3 regions of the Teredinibacter sp. KSP-S5-2 genome follow, and region 3 is predicted to be linked to each of the others. Evidence: predicted binding sites of a transcription regulator. Region 3 holds the regulator's gene; each other region holds the start of a gene.
What was found. Region 3 encodes sigma-54, which starts transcription at its own class of promoters, with help from an activator protein. Its sites were predicted from a motif close to TGGCACANNNNTTGCNNT; they were not measured.
Positions count from the first base shown of each region.

Region 1: P5V12_RS13055 (flagellar basal body-associated FliL family protein) is a predicted target of sigma-54. The motif match lies at 2,175-2,192, and genes of this name have one in related genera.
Region 2: P5V12_RS01665 (PEP-CTERM sorting domain-containing protein) is a predicted target of sigma-54. The motif match lies at 1,826-1,843, and genes of this name have one in related genera.

Region 1 covers NZ_CP120416.1:3,031,875-3,036,284, reverse strand. The annotation lists gene P5V12_RS13070 (fused response regulator/phosphatase) at 1-20, shown strand, start outside; gene P5V12_RS13065 (Hpt domain-containing protein) at 33-368, shown strand; gene P5V12_RS13060 (flagellar hook-length control protein FliK) at 542-1,978, shown strand; gene P5V12_RS13055 (flagellar basal body-associated FliL family protein) at 2,239-2,769, shown strand; gene fliM (flagellar motor switch protein FliM) at 2,797-3,798, shown strand; gene fliN (flagellar motor switch protein FliN) at 3,791-4,201, shown strand; gene fliO (flagellar biosynthetic protein FliO) at 4,204-4,410, shown strand, end outside.
Region 2 covers NZ_CP120416.1:361,557-365,966, forward strand. The annotation lists gene ilvN (acetolactate synthase small subunit) at 1-430, shown strand, start outside; gene P5V12_RS01660 (hypothetical protein) at 494-1,048, opposite strand; gene P5V12_RS01665 (PEP-CTERM sorting domain-containing protein) at 1,250-1,783, opposite strand; gene P5V12_RS01670 (TraB/GumN family protein) at 1,955-2,818, opposite strand; gene ilvY (HTH-type transcriptional activator IlvY) at 2,870-3,757, opposite strand; gene ilvC (ketol-acid reductoisomerase) at 3,892-4,410, shown strand, end outside.
Region 3 covers NZ_CP120416.1:27,031-31,440, forward strand. The annotation lists gene rapZ (RNase adapter RapZ) at 1-862, opposite strand, end outside; gene ptsN (PTS IIA-like nitrogen regulatory protein PtsN) at 880-1,410, opposite strand; gene P5V12_RS00130 (RNA polymerase factor sigma-54) at 1,480-2,970, opposite strand; gene lptB (LPS export ABC transporter ATP-binding protein) at 3,130-3,855, opposite strand; gene lptA (lipopolysaccharide transport periplasmic protein LptA) at 3,880-4,407, opposite strand; gene lptC (LPS export ABC transporter periplasmic protein LptC) at 4,394-4,410, opposite strand, start outside.

The sequences.
Region 1 (4,410 bases), 2.0 Mb from region 3:
GCTGGGAAAATGAAAGCTAGGGAGAAATGCACATGTCGTCTGTTGATCACGATATGTTAAATAGTTTAAAAGAATTATTAGATGAAAAATTCAGCCAGCTAATACAAACCTACCTGGAAGATGGTAGCCGTCGTATGGAATTGTTGAAAGAGGCTGTAGCTGACAGCAATTTTGAAGGTATTCGCCAGGAGGCTCATGGTTTAAAAGGTAGCAGCCGGAATATTGGAGCTAACCCGATTGCTGAGCTGTGCGCCCAGTTGGAAATTATGGGGCGGGATAAGTTGGGTGAAGGTATAGAGCAACAATTTGCCTCTGTGGAGCAAGAGTTTGCCGCTGTTTCCTCTGAGCTCGAAAAATATTTGAATTAATGCTGCGTGTTTCCTCTTTCTCTCTTCTTAACCTTCTGAATTTAAAAGACTTTTTTCTTTATATCTCGACAGCAGCCCGCTGGCATAACCTTTGCTCTATAACCCCTTAGATAGATGACGAGTACTCACTGGTGTAGTGAGTACGTCTTAGCAATTCTCTCTCAGGGGGTTTCATGACGCCTTTATTACCCGAACCGACCGTTGTTAATACTGACCGATCATCAGTGTTGGCCAAAAAGCACGGTCAAGACGTATCTGCCGTCACAGGAGAAACCGAAAAAACATTTCGGGAAGAGTTGGATAAGCAACAGGCGGTTAAGCCCGTGGTAAAAGACAAAGTATCAACGGATAGTACTCAGACAACCACCCAAACAGTGTCAGCCACAACCACTGAGCTACAAGACTCCAATGAACAGGTTGTTGAGACGACTGAGGTGGCAGAGGCTGAAACTGAAACGGATACTCCAGTTACCGTTGTTGATGCGGATGCAAATACCAACAATGCATTACTTGATAATGACAGCAAAACTGAGAGTGAACCATCGCAGGTAGATAGTGAGGATGATATCGAGGGCACACCTGAATCTGTGCTTCAGGTTTTGCACACTGGAAAGCCATTATCGACAGATGAAAAAACGGAAGAGGGGGGTGTGAATGAGCCATCAGATATTACCCCTTTGAACGATCCAACTCTCGTTTCAGCGTTAACAGAAAGTGCTGTTAAAGGCGAAAAGGGTGAAAACGGAAACTCGACTTCACGTATTTTGGAATTAATGACTTCGTATCGCATTAAGTCTGCCAATTCAGCATCAGGTTCCAACAACAGTTCAATAGGGCAAACGGTTTCGGATGTCAGTCTAACATCGAAGGTCTCGCTAAATTCTTCTGTAGGGGAACAGGGTGTTGAGCTAAAACCGGTGAGTTTATCTAACAGTGAATTGTCTCTGGTGAATCAGAATCCTGCGGCGAAAGTGTCCAAGCCTCTTACTGCCACGCAACTTGCAAATGCCCTTAACGCAAAATCACAAAATGACAATGCGCCTTTGTCTGTATCGTTTGCAGAGTTACTCAAATCATCGGTGAAAGGTGAGCCGAGTTTGAATCTAAACGAGCACTCCAGCTTCCAGGCCGTAAATAATTTAACTTCAGCATCACCATCTCCTTTGTCGACTGAGATGCGTATGCAGATTGATATTAAAGTTGGCCAGCCGCAATGGGCACAGGCTTTGGCTGAGCGAACGGCGAACCTGGCTGGGCAGAACATTCAGTTTGCAGAAATACAACTGGATCCGCCAGAACTGGGGCCGTTGCAGGTTAAGGTTGCAGTCAGTCACGATCATGCCACGGTGAGCTTTGCTTCGGCTCATCAATCGGTCAGAGATGGCATTGATCAGTCAATTTTTCGTCTCAAAGAACTCTTGGGTGAGCAGGGTGTAAATCTGGTTGATGTGGATGTATCTGATCATTCGTTTGAACAGCAGCAACAAGGAACGGGGGACGGGGAACAGTCCGGTTCCGTCGCTGATGGTGTTATGTCTTCCGATGTTGTTGAGGAAGAAATCGTGCACACCAATGTTCAACTTGATTATGCTGTGGACTATTTTGTCTAAATAGGATCCAACCTGTTTAAACACTGGGCGTATTCGCCCGGTGTTTGTCCTTTCCTTCATTTCATTTCTCGTTTCCCGTCTCTTGGGTCTACATTTAAGTAGTGATAGGCCCAAAGGTTTTTATTGCCTTGAGTTATGTACACGAATTTTGGTTTGCATCCGGTTTATTTATCCAAATGAATTGCAGTCAAAGTGCTGGCATATCTCTTGCTCTATAAGCCTTTAGGTTGAGTTAATTGTATTTGTGACGGGAAATTGACATGGCCGAAGACGACAACGAACAGCAAGACCAGGAAAAGCCTGCGGGAGCTTCAGGTAATAAGAAAAAGCTGCTTTTGCTGATTGGTTTGGCTGTGATAGTCGCGGGTTTATCTGTGGGTGGCACACTCGCGGTGCTTTCTTTCATAGGAGGGGATGAGCCTGAGCAGATGGAAGAGGTGGTAGCTGAGGAAGAGGCTCCTGTGGTTGCACGCTCTGCTATTTATTACCCATTAAAACCGCCGATTGTGGTGACCTATGAAGTACGTGGACGGCAGCGTTATGCTCAAGCCGACATAACATTACTGACTCGTGATGAGCAGGTTGTGGCCACTATTGAAACTCATATGCCGATGATTCGTGATGCATTAGTCATGATTATTGGCGGAAAAATATTTGAGGAAGTTCAAACTGCGGAAGGCAAGGAATTATTACGACAGGAATGTTTGCAGGAGTTGCAGCGGCTTATTGAAAAAGAAATTGGCACACCGGGAATAGAGCAGGTGCTGTTTACTAATTTTGTCATGCAGTAATGGGCAATCAATTTTTGAGGTAAATGCGTGCAAGATCTTCTATCACAAGACGAAATTGATGCGTTATTGCATGGTGTTGACGATGGTGACGTCGACACTGATGACGATTCGGATCCGGGGGCGGTCCGCTCCTACGACCTGACCAGTCAGGACAGAATCGTTCGTGGGCGCATGCCCACTCTGGAAATGATTAACGAGCGTTTTGCCCGTTACACACGAATCAGTATGTTTAACCTGTTACGCCGTACAGCGGATGTTTCTGTTGGCGGCATTCAAATTCAGAAGTTTGGCGAGTATGTCCATACTCTTTATGTTCCTACCAGTTTGAATATGGTGAAGTTCCGCCCATTAAGAGGGACTGCGCTGATTATTCTCGATGCCAAGTTGGTTTTTAAACTCGTTGACAACTTTTTTGGGGGAGATGGTCGTCACGCAAAAATCGAAGGCCGTGAATTTACGCCAACAGAATTACGCGTTGTACAAATGGTGTTGGAACAGGTTTTTGTTGATCTGCATGAAGCCTGGAAAGCAGTGAAAGAAATCAACTTTGATTTTTTAAACTCCGAAGTTAATCCCTCAATGGCCAATATTGTCAGCCCCAGTGAAGTGGTTGTAGTCAGTACTTTTCATGTGGAACTGGATGGTGGCGGTGGTGAGCTGCATATCACCATGCCGTATTCCATGGTGGAACCGATTCGAGAAGTCCTGGATGCAGGCTTACAAACCGATACCGACGAACGAGATGATCGTTGGGTTAAAGCGTTGCGTAAGGATGTGATGGAAGCAAGAGTCGATTTGGAGTGCGACATTGTTCGTCGTGAAATTAGTTTAAGAGAAATTGTTGATTTGCGCCCTGGAGACATTATTCCGGTGAACTTTCCAGATGAGCATTTGGTTACCGCCAATGGTGTTCCTATGTTTAAGGCAATGCTGGGGCAGTCAAACGATAATCTTGCGTTCCGGGTAAAACATTTTGTTGACCGTTCGAGCGCACATATTACTAGTGAAGAAGGTGAAGCCCATGAGTGATGATCCCATCGATCAAGATGATATGGCGGACGACTGGGCCGCAGCGATGGAACAACAGGCAGAAAGCGAAGCGGCGGCGGCTTCGACTATGGACCTGGACGAGTTTGATTCGGCGGATATGAGCGCCGGCGGAGCTGAAGGGCGTCCTGAGCTGGATGTGATTCTGGATATTCCGGTGACCATCTCCATGGAGGTGGGTAGAACCTCCATTACTATCCGCAATTTACTGCAATTAAATCAGGGTTCCGTTATTGAGTTGGACCGCTTGGCAGGTGAGCCTTTGGATGTTCTGGTAAACGGCACATTAATCGCGCATGGTGAAGTGGTTGTGGTCAACGAGAAGTTTGGTATACGTATGACAGATGTTATCAGTCCGTCCGAGCGTATAAAGAAATTGAGATAAGTATGAAAAGCAAAGTCATCTGGTTGATATCGCTTTGGTTGTTGCCCTGTTTTGGTTTTGCACAAAACACTGTGGCCAATGCCAATTATTCACCGAAAGTGATGGTGATGCAGATGGTGTTGGGGCTGGTTGTGGTTGTGGCCTGTATTTATGGTTTGTTCTGGTTATCAAAGCGAGTGGGGTACAACAAACTATTTCGTAACCAGTCC
Region 2 (4,410 bases), 330 kb from region 3:
GTTGTTTTCACAGCGTGGTTACAACATTGAAACGCTGACGGTAGCACCGACAGAGGATTCCACTCTTTCTCGTTTGACGTTAACCACAATTGGTGATGATCATAAAATTGAGCAAATAACTAAGCATCTAAACCGCTTGATTGACGTGGTCAAGTTAGTGGATCTCACAGAAGGGGCGCATATTGAGCGCGAACTGATGTTGATCAAAGTTCGTGCGACAGGTGCTCAGCGTGCAGAAATCAAGCGTTGCGTTGATATCTTCCGTGGGCAAATCATTGATGTGACTGCATCGGTTTATACCATTCAGGTTACTGGCGCGAGCGATAAGCTTGATGCATTTTTCCAGGCCGTTGGTGAAGCCGCTATCCTGGAAGTGGTTCGCTCTGGTGTTTCGGGCATTAGCCGGGGCGAAAAGGTTTTGAGTCTGTAGCCTTTATCTCATGAAAAGAGCCCTGAATACTGCTATTCAGGGCTCATTCTCTTCACCTTCGATTTATCTCACTTTGCTAACTGCAAAACGTCTTCGTTGAATCATCAATCCGATTGTGCCAAGAATAATTAGCGCAATTGAAGATGGTTCTGTTACTTCGATTAAGTCACCAAATTCGCCGACATGGCTAATTCGAGAAATCGAAATATTGTTTTCAGCGAAGTCAATTCCTGCATCAGAAAAGTCGACAACCGCCCAGGTGAAATCCTCATTGTTTTCAAATAAGTAATGGGATAACAGATCTGTTCCACCAGTACCAATTTTAATGAGGAAGTGAGAAGGTGAACCGGAAAGCTCTGCAGCATAGACATCAGACTCGCCATCCAGCAAAGTCCAATCACTGCCGAATGAATCATAGCTGGTCATGTAGTCAACATCATAACCAAGTATCGATTCAACCCAAGCCTCTTCAGTAGCATCGCCACTATTACCCAAATCCGCGCTGGCAATAAATGAGTCGATGCCACCTACGTCGGTAATAGCTAAAGCCCAGAGGTTTACCATTGGGAAAACACACAAATAAAAAGCTACTAATCCTGCAATACCCAACTTTTTCATAACTTCTCCCACGTACAGCATGAAGTAAAGACACCCGAGTATTTGCATTAACTGTACCTGTTTAAAAAATGCACAGGAAATCAAAAGGATAGGTTTACATATGGGGTTGAAGCTTAAATTTTGTGACGTAGTGTGTAAAAAATGTCGACTTTGGCGACATTTTGAGATGTGCCCTCTATGGGAGAGGGCAGGAGAGATACTTTAGTGACGCTTTCTTTGGGCGATTAACCCAAGTAAACCTAGACCGATAAGGAAAATAGAAGAGGGCTCAGGCACAGAAACTGAGCTGAATTCACCGACATGACTCATGCGGTCGATGCTTATGTTTTTGATACTGAAATCAATCCCTGCTGCGGAGAAGTCAACAACAGCCCAGTCCAAATCTCCAATATTTTCAAATAGATAGTGAGATTGAAGGCTGGTTCCGCCGGTTCCCAACTTAATTAAAAAATAGTCAGAAGCGGTGTTAATTGAAGCAGCATACACATCGCTCATTCCATCCAGTAGCGTCCAATCTGAACCATTGGAGTCGTAGCTGGTGTTAAAAGTAACATCAAAGTCCAAAATGGACTCTACCCAGGCTTCTTCCGTCGCTGAGCCGCTGTTGCGGAGGTCACTGCTGGCTATAAATCGATCTACCCCGCCAACATCCGTAATCGCTAACGACCAACCGTTTAGCGAGTATAGTGAGGTGATTGATATGACCAGGCTTAAAAAAGCAGCTTTTCTAATCATTTAAATACCATTGTTAGTTAGTGTTTTCCTTTGTTTACTGCTACAGCAAGCGGCATGCCAAGACTCTAAAGGCATGATGTGACGTGGTTTTTATACAAAAAATGCTTAAAGAGGTATTTAGTTTGATTGAAAAGTGTAAAAAAAGCTGACTAGATGATGTCTCAGGCGAGGCTAGAGTTGTTTAACCTTATATCCTTCTTGTTCCAATAGCTTGAGCAGTCCGTATTCTCCGGGGAGGTGGAGAGCGCCAACAAGAACAAGCTCTGTATCTTGAGTTTGCATCATTCTTCTTAAAGAGGGGAGCCACGCTTGATTACGCTCTACCAGTATCGTCTTGTGAATTTCAGGCATGTCTCGTTTCATTGGTTCGTTTGCGAGTGCGTCGAGTGCCTGGATATCCCCTTTACGCCATAACGATTTCATTTTAATCATCGTTTGTTCCAGCTGGTTGAGGTCTTCCAGCATATATCGGATTAGCTCATCCTCCCGTCCTTTGCCAAGGTTGGCGATGTAGTTAATTTGTTGATCAACACTTTCAAGGCTCATTAATACTTTGTTTTCTGTTTTTGCTTTATGGGCGTAAAAGGCATCAACTCCGGTATCTCCCATTCCCAGTCTTTGTAGTTCACTCATGGTTAACGTCACCATCAGCATTCCAGGTCGAAGCTGGAGTAAGGGGGTCGAGTCTAGTTCCTTTTGGTTAAGGTATGAGAGCAGTTTTGCGTGGGTGGATTTGGAAAGCTTGGCTGATAACGAGTGCCCGGGGGCATAGATGGTGGCTTGCAGAATCTTGCGCTGAGTTGCTGCTGATTGTAGCTCGTGCATATCTGTTTCAAGCACAATAATATTCGATTGGCTGTATGCCTTTTCAAAAGCGTCAGGTAAAGGGTGATCGTTTTTACTTAATACATGTATTGTTCCTGCAACAAACATTTTGCGGTCATGGTTAGATACTTCCCAGACTGGTGCAGCAAAACAATTGGTAAATAAGAGAAACCAAAGAGATATTGCGCATAGGACTTGGTTGTTCAGCATATCGAATCCTTGCTGGGGAGGTTGTTCTGTATATTCACTAGAATAACTCAATTATTCTGCCTTGTTTGCTATCTGCTCCCACAAGGCCGCAACAATCGGACTCTTTAAGCGTTTTTTTAGACAGCAAACACCGACTTGGTACGGCTTAATTTGTGGTTGAATCGGGAAGTGTTCGACCTGATCTCGTAACGGACTGTTGTTCAATACGATTTCGGGAACCAGGCCGATACCAAAGCCAAGACTCACCATGCTGACTATGGCTTCGTTGCCTGATACCTGAGCATAGATGTTAGGTTGTATCTTATGGCTCCTAAACCAAGCATCAAGCTGCTCTCTAGCTATCCCTTTTTCGGAGAGAATTACGGGGAGTTTTTGCCAGGTATCAACATCCTGAACGGTGTGAGGAATGGGGAGGTTTGCTGTTTTGCTGATAATCAAGATAAGCGGTGAGTGTGTTATTCGTTTGAACTCCAGTTCCACAGGGAGTCTTTCTGGTTTCGCCGCAATGGCTAAATCCTCCTGGCCACCGGTGACTCGTTGTATCGCATCGGCAGGGTCGCCGGTATGAAGCTTTATTTCAATGAGGGGGTGACGTTGACGAAACTCGGTCAGGAAATTAAATAGAAAGCTGTAACTTGCGGTGATGGAGCAGTAAATACTAATGGCGCCCTGTAGCTCTCCATTTTCAGCTATAAGGGCCTCCTTTATGGTCTCCAGTTGTTGGTAGGCGTCGTTAGCATATTGTTGAAACTGTTTACCCTGAGCTGTTAATTCCACAGTGCGGTTGTCCCGTTCGAACAACTGAACTTTTAACTCTTCTTCCAGTTGTTTGATTGACCTGCTCAATGTGGATGGGCTAATAAAGCATTGCTCCGCTGCCTTACCGAAGTGTCGTGTAGATGCGAGGGTAATGAAGTGTTTCAGCTGAGATGTATCCATAAACTTGCGTTTCGAAATATGAAATAAAATGTTGCAAATATATCATTTTACACAATATGCCTTTTTCCATACACTGCCTGGCGACAAAGGGTTGCCGCTCTAGGTGCCTCATTTATTCAAATAGGAGACGAACAATGCAAATCTATTACGATAAAGACTGTGATCTATCGATTATTAAAGGCAAAAAAGTTGCCGTCATCGGTTATGGTTCTCAAGGTCATGCTCATGCATGTAACCTAAAAGATTCTGGTGTGGACGTAACTGTAGGCTTGCGTCCAGGTTCATCCTCCATTGCTAAAGCCGAAGCGCATGGCTTAAAAGTAAGTGATGTACCTTCAGCGGTCGCAGCTTCTGATGTTGTAATGATTTTGACTCCAGATGAGTTTCAGTCTCAGCTATATAAAGAAGAGATTGAGCCAAACTTGAAAGAAGGTGCAACTCTAGCTTTTGCTCACGGTTTTGCTATTCACTACAACCAAATCGTTCCTCGCAAAGATTTAGATGTAATCATGATCGCACCTAAAGCGCCGGGTCATACTGTTCGTTCTGAGTTTGTTCGTGGTGGCGGTATTCCTGATTTGATTGCTATCTTCCAGGATGCTTCTGGTAAAGCAAAAGATGTTGCTTTGTCATATGCGTGTGGCGTTGGTGGT
Region 3 (4,410 bases):
GGATCTGTTCTAGTTGACGATGGCGAACCTGAACATTTCCATAGTGTTGTTTCATCTGCTGGCTTAAGCGTTCACACAGGTATACGGAACGATGCATACCCCCCGTACAGCCAATCGCAATGGTTAAATAGCTGCGGTTGCTTTGTTCGAACTGAGGTGCCCACTTGTGAATAAAATGGTATAGATCCTCTTCCATTTCCTGTACTTCTTTTTGTCTGGCGAGGAAATTTATAACTTCTTCCTCCAGTCCCGATTTGGATCTGAGTTCTGGGCTCCAGTACGGATTTGGTAAACAGCGTACATCGAAGACAAAATCGGCATCGACTGGGACGCCATATTTAAAGCCAAAGGAGGTAAACATAATTGCCGTTCCCGAAGAAGATTCCCCGACAACCAAACGCTTAATGGTTCCACGTAGTTCATGGATACTCATACGCGTGGTGTCGATGGTAAAACTTGCAGAATTGGCAATAGGAGCAAGGATCTGCTTTTCTTTGGCAATGGCCTCATTGAGACCAATGTTATCGTCTGACAGAGGGTGTTTACGGCGGGTTTCGCTAAAACGTTTTAAGAGTACTTCCCTTGAAGTATCCAGATAAACAACGTCGCCACTAGTTCCCGGGTGTGTTAGGGAACGGATAATATCCGGTACCTTACTTAAATCACTATGGAAATTACGGGCATCAATGCCAACGGCAATTTTCTGTTCGCTTTGCTTATTAGCGGATTGAATATGCGCGATTAAGGCGGGTAATAGATCAGCGGGAAGATTATCTATGCAGGTGAAACCTTCGTCTTCTAGAAGGTGTAAGGCTGAGGTTTTGCCCGACCCTGATCTGCCACTGATAATAACTAAACGCATATTGCCACCTTGTTTTATTAATGGCTGGTTTGTTGAGTGATGAGCTGAAATAGCTGCTCGTCGCTGGATGCTTCGCGAAGGTGTTTTACCAGTTCCGCTTTTTGCATGGCTTCGGCGACGTTTGCCAGGGTTTCCAGGTGCTCTGCTTCAGCATTTTCCGGCACCAACATGGCGAACAGTAAATCGACAGGTCGACTGTCTGCGGAATCGAAATCGATGGGGTCGTCCAGTGTGATACAAGCTCCCAGTGTTTCGCCTCCGGTATTACAGCGGCAATGCGGAATGGCAATGCCTTCACCGATACCCGTTGAACCTAATTTTTCCCGTTCAACCAGATTGGTAAATAGTTCGTCGGCGTCTATCCCTTCGCAATACTGTGCAAAAAGGTACGAAAGCTGCTCAAGGAGCTTCTTTTTACTGGTGGAATTCCATTTGGCCCGTGTTCGATCCTGAGTGAGAATTGATTTTATTTGCATGACTTTCGGATACTTACTTTTAAACCATTCATAACCAAAAAAACCAAAAGCATGGGTACCGCTTTTGGTCATTTATAACCTAACTATTTTACCAGTATTTGATACTGGCTTCAGGGGTGCCAACCCTAACATTATTGGCGTTTACACTAAACGTTTACGCTCATTGGACGGGGGAATACCCAGTGATTCACGGTATTTCGCAATCGTCCTTCGTGCAACCTTGATACCTTGTTCTGCAAGGAGTGCTGTAATTTTAGAATCACTGAGCGGCTTTTTCGCGTTTTCTGCCGCAACCAGTTTTTTAATTATGGCTCGAATTGCTGTCGATGAGCACTCTCCGCCACTGTCTGTAGCAACATGGCTGGAGAAAAAGTATTTCAGTTCAAAAATCCCCTGTGGGGTATGCATATATTTCTGCGTGGTAACACGCGAAATGGTGGATTCATGCATTTCCACTTCTTCTGCCACATCATGTAAGACCATCGGTCGCATGGCTTCCGGTCCATGATCGAGAAACCCCTGTTGTTTTTCAACAATGCATGTCGCGACCTTTAATAAGGTTTCATTGCGGCTTTGCAGGCTTTTCAAAAACCAGCGGGCTTCCTGTAGGTTATCCCGAAGAAAGGTGTTGTCACTGCTGGAGTCGGCGCGCTTAACCAGAGAAGCATAGTCCTGATTAATGCGTATTTTAGGGGCTATCTCCGGATTGAGTTGTACCTGCCAGCGGTTGTTTTCCTTTTGTACGAAAACATCTGGTACTACGTATTCTGCGGTCTCAGTACTGATGGCATCGCCGGGTCTGGGATTAAGGCTCTGAATCAGGGCAATGGCTTTTTGCAGCTGCGGCTCTTTTACTTTGAGCCTGCGCATGAGTTGTTTGAAGTCTCTGCTACCTAGCAACTCCAAATACTGGTTTACGATACTTTTCGCGGTGGCCAGCTCTTCTGTTTCCGGTGCTAAATGGGAAAGCTGAATCATCAGGCATTCACGAATGTCCTGGCTGGCTACCCCAACCGGATCGAACTGTTGGACGCGATGCAGGACGGCAATGACTTCGTCCATTTCCAACTCTTCGTGATGCTTTACTATGCCCTCGAATATTTCGTCCGCGGTTTGGCTGAGCATTCCCGAGGGTTCGACGGCATCAATAATAACTTCGGCGATCTCCCGATCCAGATCGGACATGGGAGTCAAGTTAAGTTGCCAGTGGAGGTGATCCTGCAGGGTTTCTGTCACCGCCCGCCGTGATTCAAAGTCGAAATCCTCGTTGTCTGGTTTTGAAAGACCCGAACCGGAAGGTGCAGATTGATAAACATCATCCCAGCTGGTGTCGACGGCAAGATCATTTGGAATGTCCTCGCTCCATTCGCTGTCGGTTGCTGAGGAATCGTCGTAGTTGTCCCGTTCTGAGGTTTCTTGCTCGTTGGACTTGCTTTCTGATTGATCTTTACTGGTGTCTTGAGAGGCTTCTCCACTGTCTTCCTGGGTTTCCAGCATCGGGTTGCTGTCTAACGCTTCCTGAATTTCAGCCTGGAGATCGAGTGTGGAAAGCTGGAGAAGACGAATGGCCTGCTGTAGCTGAGGAGTCATCGTCAGCTGCTGACCCATTTTTAACTGCAGGGTTTGCTTCATAGTCTGCTAAATCTTTGAGATTACTCGAATTTTTTACCAGTAGATTTCAAAAGTTTAGTCGCGACTAGAGCGACAAGCAATGGCTTTTTTGCTTTTTCGAAGCAAAGTTTGTGCCGCGCCAAGAGCTAAGAGGGTAGGTGGATGAGTTTTTGTTGCAAGTTAAAGCGTAAAGTGCTGACCAAGGTATACTTCGCGAACTTTTTTGTTGTTCAGTACTTCGCCCGCATCGCCTTCAGCAATGATATGCCCTTCCGATACAATATAGGCCTTTTCGCAGATATCGAGAGTTTCCCGAACGTTGTGATCAGTGATTAATACCCCGATTCCCCGGTCTCGCAGCTGTTTTATGATGTCCTTAATGTCGCTCACAGAAATAGGGTCGACACCGGCAAAGGGTTCGTCCAGCAAGATAAACTGGGGTTCAGCTGCCAAAGCGCGAGCGATCTCAACGCGTCGTCGTTCACCCCCGGATAACGCCATGCCCAAGCTGTCTTTGATATGGGTAATATGAAATTCTTCGAGCAGGTTCTGCAGGGCTTGGTTTCTGTCTCCCCGCCGTAAATCGTCACGAGTTTCCAATATCGCCATGATATTGTCGGAAACTGTCATTTTTCGGAACACCGATGCTTCCTGCGGAAGATAGCCCAGTCCTGCTTTGGCTCGACCGTGCATTGGCAAATGGGTGACGTCTTTGCCGTCAATAAATACATTACCTCGCTCGGGTTTGACGATGCCGGCAATCATATAAAAGCACGTTGTTTTACCCGCCCCGTTGGGGCCTAGCAAACCAACAACCTGACCGTCATTCACGCTCATGGAAACATCAATAACGACTTGGCGACCTTTGTAGCTTTTGGCGAGGTGTTTGGCGTGCAGCTGGGGCATGAAAACGTTTTTCCTGGATGAATGCTAGTTTTTCAAGGATTTGGCCGGAATGACCATACGTACTCTGCCATCGTCTCCGTCGGTATTGGTGCCGCCAGCTCTAACAACAGATTTTTTCACATCATATTCAATTTTATCGCCACTCAGGCTGGTGCCTTCCTGTTTGAGCAGAGCCTTGCCCAATAAGAATAGCGTGGCGTTATTCACTTGGTATTCGAGCGTTTGTGCGGTGGCTTTTACTTCCGCTTCATCGGCTGCTGGCTTTTGTTTATAGGTTGCGGGTTTCCCCGTTGCGACAACTTTGGATACTTTATTGCGTTCACTATAAATCACCACTTTGTCTGCCGTGATTTCCATGCTGCCCTGTTCCATGATCACCCGACCTGAATAGGTTGTGGTGCCTTTTATTTCATCTCTTTCGGCCTGGTCAGATTGAATAGTAATCGGTTGTTCTTTATCGCTTGGCAAAGCAAAAACAGGATGCCCAAGCGCAAGACAGACAATAAAAACTGTCAGGCGAGAGATAAGTTGTCTCGGGCTAAATAGGGTCATGAA